Regions from separate parts of the Shewanella denitrificans OS217 genome, predicted to be linked through region 3. Evidence: predicted binding sites of a transcription regulator. Region 3 holds the regulator's gene; each other region holds the start of a gene.

Region 1 (2,268 bases), 1.2 Mb from region 3:
CTTGGTGAGTGATGATACAAGCAACCCCTATGAGTCTGTCACCGTCAAACCATCCTATTAGCGGTTGTTCTTGCTGCCATAATTCATTGAGTTCTTCGCGAATGGCGGCGCGCAATTTTTGCTCGTAGCTGACTTTGTCCCCTGAAAAAAGAATCGCCAAAAAATAGGCATCGTTTTGGTAGGCATTATAAATAATGGAGGCTGCAATCCTAAGATCATCAGCTGTTAAATACACGGCGCGATATTGTTCCAACGGGGCAGTTTCCATAAGCAGTATCCTATTTAAACAGAGTTACCTCCAAGTTAACAAAAAAATAACATTGTGCAAGCCCCTTGTGCTTTGAAATTAGGCTTTTATACTCAGAGTAGGATGAATAGAGGAACTTGATTATGGACACGACACAGAACGATCTAACCCATTTATTTCAGCAACTAGGTTTAGGCCATCAACCTAAAGAAATAGAAGATTTTATTAATAAAAATAAAATTAAACACCATGTGCATCTGGCCGATGCCACATTTTGGACTCCAGCGCAGCGGAACTTCATTAAAGAAGCCTTGAATGAAGACGCCCAATGGTCAGAACTGGTGGACCAATTGGACGTCTTATTGCGGAAATAAAAGCAATTTAGATCATCTTATAAGCCGCATCACCCCAACCAATCAACTTGTTGTTGCGTAAAACGACGGGAGTGCATTCATCTTTAGTCGTTTTGCCATCGCCTTTACTCCATTGAGTACGATAGAAAAACACTTGAACTTGCTGCTCTGCATCTTGGGCTGAGGCTTGAGTCACAAACGCTTCACTAAAATCGGCGGTTCCCATGAGTAATGACACTTGTTGAGCGTCCATTCCCATGGAAAGTTTGGCAATATTGTCACGATTCATTTGTTGTTGCTGTTCCCAATCACTATTTCTGGCAGATCCATGCTCACCTACATTGAGCACACAACCACTCATTAATAGACTTAGGCTGGTTAACATTGCTATTGGGATAAGTTTTGATTTCATGTCTGGTCCTTTTTGTTTAAATTGCCACTACTCATGTTATTTTTTAAAATAATGGTGATATAGAACCAATGAAAAGCAAAATATATGCCAGAATAGGGATTACTTATAACATATTGATTTGAAGAAATTAATTAATATCAGGCTTGCTTGGTAGCATTCGAATTTATCAACATATGAGGAAATTAACCAACAATGAGTCCAATTGACCAAGTGCTCGCTGCCGCAAAAGCCATCGCCTTAAGTGGTCATGTACCCAATTTAGCCTTAGTTAAGTCACGTTTACGCAATAAACTGCCTATACCCATAATCATTCAGGGGCTCAAAGAATTTAAAGCTATGCCTAAGGAGTGCTGGGCAAGCCTTGCCGATGTAGACTTGAGTCAAGCTGAGGACAATGCGCTGCAAGCATCGAATACTGACCTTGATCTGCAGCAGTTACTTTTGACAATTCAGCAATTGACTCAACAAATAGACCAACTCACTGCAAGAGTTCAAATTCTTGAAAATAAGGTAGCCGAATAAATGTTTGTCACAGAACTACGCTTTGAATGCTTTGCAGACACCAGTATTGAAGCTGCAGAAAAAGCCATTAACAATTTTTTAGAGGCACTTAGGGCTAACGGGCAAGTGCTCGGGCGTGAGTTTGCAGTCGCCTTTAATGATGGTGAGTTCAGAGTCCGTCTATTGATCCCAGAGCGCAGCAGTCTCGCCAATCGATACAACAGCCCGTGGGTGAAAGTGGCACTTAATGGACTCACAGAGGCAAAAATACTTGCGCCAAGAGAGAAATTCATCGGACAAGACATTAATTCCGAAGCCAGTAATACCCATCAGCCCAGTTGGCAGCTGCTATACACCAGTTATGTGCACATGTGCTCGCCGCTGCGAAACGGCGATAACTTATTACCCATTCCTTTGTATCAAATTCCCGCTACCTTCAATGGCGATCATAAGCGGATGATAAAATGGCAGAGCGAATGGCAGGCGTGCGATGAACTGCAAATGGCGGCAGCCACCAAAGCTGAATTTGCAGCCTTAGATGAAATATCCAATACTGACAGTGACTTATTTAGACGTGGCTGGGATTTACGTGGTCGTATCGAGTACTTAACTAAGATCCCCACTTACTACTATCTGTATCGAGTCGGCGGTGAAAGCCTAAACGCTGAGCTTTCACGGCCTTGTCCAAAGTGCGGCAGTCTAGAGTGGAAACTTGCTGAACCTTTATTAGACATGTTTCAGTTTCGCTGCGAACC
Region 2 (2,268 bases), 650 kb from region 3:
GCTAATAGCGTCGCCGTTATCGTTTCAGAGGTTTGTACTATTTCAAGAGAAAAATACCCTGATAACTCTTGCTCTATCTGCTCGGCATAATCTTGCCATTTCCCGCCACCGGAAACCGGATTCGCGATAATACAAGCGCGCTTATTGATTCTAATTTTGCCTTCTGCATAAATTTGCTCAACCGCCGCTAATTGCCAAGGATTTAACCCCGCGGTTTTACGTATCTTGCTAATCTTACGTAATACTTCTAAAAAAGTGGTCTCTTTCTGGCGACACACTAGGTAGGCTGCGAGCACAAGTACAGAACGTCCGCGACCTAAAGCGCAATGAATAACAACCGTCTTGCCCGCTTTTATCTGCCTATGTAACCAATTGATAGCTTGATTAAGCTGCTCTGCCGTTGGCACGCTATGATCTAATACTGGCACATTTAAGTAATCTACATCCTTGCCAATTAAGGACCAATCTAGGGCATCGAATTCGGCAGTCACATCCAAAATGGCCGATATTTTTTTATCTTTAAGGGTTTGAACATCTGCTGGGAATAAGCGTGAAGCTAGGTACAATTGACTGTCTATTTGTTGGATAGCTGGCACAGTATCCCGTGCTCTAGCCCAAGCGTTATAGACTTGGCTTGCAAACAGAAATGGAATAAATCCCCAACGTACATACCAAGGTATAGTGCCGTTAATGGACTTTCTAAAGATGCTCGCACTATTCAGCCAATAAGCCGAGCTCACCAAGAATAACGACAGCCCCAGCCATGCAAAAAGAATTTTTAATAAAGGCTGGTTAAAAGTGAACAGGAGAAGAACGGCTAATAATGCAGCAAAACTATAATAATATTTGATGTGAATTCTAGTTAACATCATGCCCCCGAATAAAAGTAAGCAGCCCGTGTCACCGGGCTGCCCATAAACTGCGCATTATTAGCAATCAGGATCTTTAGCATCGACGCTTTCTTTTACGTCTTCACAAGCATCTTCTACCGCATTACCTGCATCTGTAATGGCTTCATCAATTTTTTCACCAGCAGTTTCCGCCTTATCATCTGAGCAGGCCGTTAAGCCTGCTGTGAGTAATAACATCAAACTTGCGCTGGTAATCAATTTCAATAACTTCATTTTTATCTCCAATGTTTTAATGTTAAGGGCGCGGTGGTTTACCACTTAGTGCTCTAGAAACGAGTGAAATCAGCAATAGAACAACAAAGACAAAGAATATAATCTTAGCTATCCCTGCTGCAGCCCCAGCAATTCCAGTAAAACCCAATACACCTGCGACAAGTGCAATCACCAGAAACGTAAGTGTCCAACCTAACATACAAACCTCCTCAAGTTATGGTGTAAACAACAAAATATAGCTAAGACAAAGCCAGCTTCGTGCCAACTTCACGATAAATAATTAAAACCTTGATATTTAAGAGTATAAAATAATTATACCTACGCTAATTCAACGTGAAGGTCGAGAGAAATGGAAATTTTTACCTAGAAATAGGTAATAGTTTCAAAAACAAACCTGTCTTCCCTAACGCTAGTACAGCTCATGTTTAAACCATAGACCAAGGAGCAAAAAATTGAAGAATTAAAATGAGCAAGAGTAAGCCACACAAGGTTTTCCAAAACATCACGGGTTCTCGTTCGATCAAGGGGGCTTGTGCTATTCGTGTGAGTATCGCTTTATTAGGTTGGCTAATGTCAGTAAGAAATTCTGACATGGAGGAATAACGCTGATTTTTTTTAGGGTGACAGGCCTTTTTTAACGCCAGATCTACCCACAATGGTAGCTGAGGGCGATATTGCAGTGCTGAGATATAGTGCCAGTTTGAAGTTCGTCGCTGAAAAATGAGTTTGTTGTGTTTATATGGCAGCTGGGCCGTCAACATTTCATAAAGGATAACCCCCATTGAGAAAATATCTGCTTCATGAGCCGCTACGCCCGTCATCAAATACTCAGGAGCAATATAATCTAGGGCACCTAACGGCGGCTCACCTCCTTGCCCGCCACTTTCAGCCGCGGAGGTAAGAAAACCTGTGAGTTCAACTAACCCTTGAGCTTGAGCTGCACCATAGTCGATAAGTACCACTTTTCCTTGGGGGGTAATCATGATGTTTTCAGGCTTTAGGTCCCTATGCAGGATCCCAAGCCGCTGCAATGCTCTTACTCCTATGATGAGTTCTGCCAGCACGGACCTTACTTGAGCCAAACTGGGCTCAGGATTATCATACATCCACTGTCTAAGAGTTTGCCCTGGCACGTATTCACATA
Region 3 (2,268 bases):
CGCAGAGAGGGGTGGGTACTGGGCAGCGACAAGTTCGCTGATGAGTTCCAGTACCTTTTTCTTACTGCCCGGTGTGGCACAGGTGGTGCATTCCGGCTGCAGTATGCTACAAAGTTCCATTGTTAGTGTTTTGTTAACTTCTCTTTGTGTTTAATGACCTGGCGATCGAGTTTATCGATCAGGATGTCTATGGCAGCGTACATGTCGGCATGCTCTGATGTTGCGAACACTTCTGTACCACTTAAGCTAATTCTTGCTTCAGCAATTTGCTGTAATTTCTCAACATTTAGCACCACATGGACATTATTGATCTGATCGTAGTGGCGTTCAAGTTTAGAAAATTTGCCGCTAATGTATTCGCGCAGTGATTCGGTTATCTCTATATGGTGCCCAGTTACATTGATCTGCATTACACATCCTCCAATAGCCTAGTAGGTTATAAACTCTTACGTTGGTTTGAGGGGGGGATGAGCATTGCTTCACGATATTTTGCTATCGTACGACGGGCAACATTAATCCCCTGTTCCGCCAGAAGTTGAGCCATTTTGCTATCGCTTAATGGCTTTTTCTGGTTTTCTGCGGCAACCAGCTTTTTAATGAAAGCGCGGATTGCGGTAGATGAGCATTCACCCCCATCATCGGTACTCACATGGCTTGAAAAGAAGTACTTGAGTTCAAACAAGCCTTTGGGGGTGTGCATGTATTTTTGGGTGGTAACACGAGAAATGGTCGACTCATGCATCTCAACGGCTTCTGCTATGTCATTGAGAACCATAGGTTTCATTGCTTCTTCACCAAACTCGAAGAACCCTTGTTGATATTGAACTATGCAATTAGCCACTTTGAGCAAGGTATCGTTACGGCTCTCTAAGCTTTTAATAAACCATTTGGCCTCTTGCAAATTACCACGAATAAATTGGCTATCGACTTGGCTCTTGCTGCTGCGAGCCATAGCGGCATACTGCTGATTCACGCTGATTTTTGGCATACAATCGGGATTGAGCTCAACCATCCAGCGGCCATTCTTCTTGAGTACAGTCACATCAGGGATCACGTATTCATCTTCATTATGGGCCACAATAAGCCCAGGCCTTGGATTTAAGGATTGGATTAAGGCGATGGCGTCCCTGAGTTCGTCTTCTTTAAGGCGAGTTTTACGCATTAACAATCTAAAATCGCGGCCTGCGATCAAGTCTAAATACTCATCGATGAGCATACGTGCATTGTTTAAATGAGGCACGTCGGCGGCATATTGGGCCAACTGGATCAACAAACACTCCCGCAGGTCTCTCGCGGCTATGCCCACAGGGTCGAAATGCTGTACTCGTTTTAATACGGCTTCGACTTCATCCAGTTCAACATCGCTGTTGCCCATGGCTTCGAGAATATCTTGGGTGGACTGAGTGAGATAACCGCGCTCATCGATGGCATCTATGATGGCGGTGGCGATGGCCCGATCGGTTTCAGAGAAGGGGGTGAGATTTTTTTGCCACTCTAGATGCTCGTATAAGCCTTCGGTGGTTTCCCCTTGAAAGGGCATATCATCGAAACTGCCACCACTGGCTGAACCTGAATTGGGCGCTGCGGTGAAGACTTCATCCCAGGTGGTATCCATGGGTAACTCATCGGGCATGGATTCCTTGGTTAAGGATTCTGCTGTGTCCACAGAGGAGGTGTCTTTCTCGACGCTGACTTGGCTATTGTCGCTGAAATCGGTATCACCTTGGATGTCATCTTTTTTAGGGGGTTTTTCTTGTGAGAACTCGTCTTCTAGTTCCAATAAGGGATTGGACTCAAGGGCTTGTTGAATTTCTTGCTGTAGCTCCAATGAAGAAAGTTGCAGCAGGCGAATCGCCTGTTGCAGCTGAGGGGTCATAGTCAGATGTTGACCCATTTTAAGTTGGAGTGACGCTTTCATTTACCGCATATCCCTAGTGTCTATTCCATGAGTGCGACAGATCTTGGTGGAGCATTATCTGTGCCCCTGAACGTCATTTTAATTAACTATAGCTTGAATTGTTCGCCTAAGTACACTGCCCGAACCTGCTGATTATCTAAGATTTCAGCAGGTGTGCCTTCGGCAATCAAATTGCCGTGGCTGACGATATAAGCGCGTTCGCAAACATCCAAGGTTTCCCTGACATTATGATCGGTAATCAATACGCCAAGGCCGCGACTCTTGAGCTGTTGGATTATTTTTTTTATATCTATAACTGAGATAGGGTCAACACCAGCGAAAGGCTCATCCAGAAGAATAAACTGGGGATC

Evidence for each region. The regulator sigma-54, encoded in region 3, starts transcription at its own class of promoters, with help from an activator protein. The targets are predictions, from matches to a motif close to GTTGGCACGNNNNTNGNNT.
Region 1: a site for sigma-54 is predicted at 1,086-1,104, ahead of SDEN_RS07930 (DUF3192 domain-containing protein). Genes of this name have one in related genera too.
Region 2: a site for sigma-54 is predicted at 1,372-1,390, ahead of SDEN_RS20315 (DUF1328 domain-containing protein). Genes of this name have one in related genera too.

Annotation. Positions count from the first base shown of each region.
Region 1 covers NC_007954.1:1,761,682-1,763,949, reverse strand. Annotated here, with positions in the region: gene SDEN_RS07940 (GNAT family N-acetyltransferase) at 1-268, opposite strand, end outside; gene SDEN_RS07935 (DUF2789 domain-containing protein) at 391-621, shown strand; gene SDEN_RS07930 (DUF3192 domain-containing protein) at 629-1,012, opposite strand; gene SDEN_RS07925 (hypothetical protein) at 1,205-1,534, shown strand; gene SDEN_RS07920 (Zn-ribbon-containing protein) at 1,535-2,268, shown strand, end outside.
Region 2 covers NC_007954.1:4,451,656-4,453,923, forward strand. Annotated here, with positions in the region: gene SDEN_RS19305 (diacylglycerol kinase family protein) at 1-869, opposite strand, end outside; gene SDEN_RS19310 (hypothetical protein) at 930-1,124, opposite strand; gene SDEN_RS20315 (DUF1328 domain-containing protein) at 1,147-1,323, opposite strand; gene SDEN_RS19320 (bifunctional protein-serine/threonine kinase/phosphatase) at 1,550-2,268, opposite strand, start outside.
Region 3 covers NC_007954.1:560,251-562,518, forward strand. Annotated here, with positions in the region: gene ptsN (PTS IIA-like nitrogen regulatory protein PtsN) at 1-120, opposite strand, end outside; gene hpf (ribosome hibernation promoting factor) at 123-410, opposite strand; gene SDEN_RS02575 (RNA polymerase factor sigma-54) at 437-1,918, opposite strand; gene lptB (LPS export ABC transporter ATP-binding protein) at 2,005-2,268, opposite strand, start outside.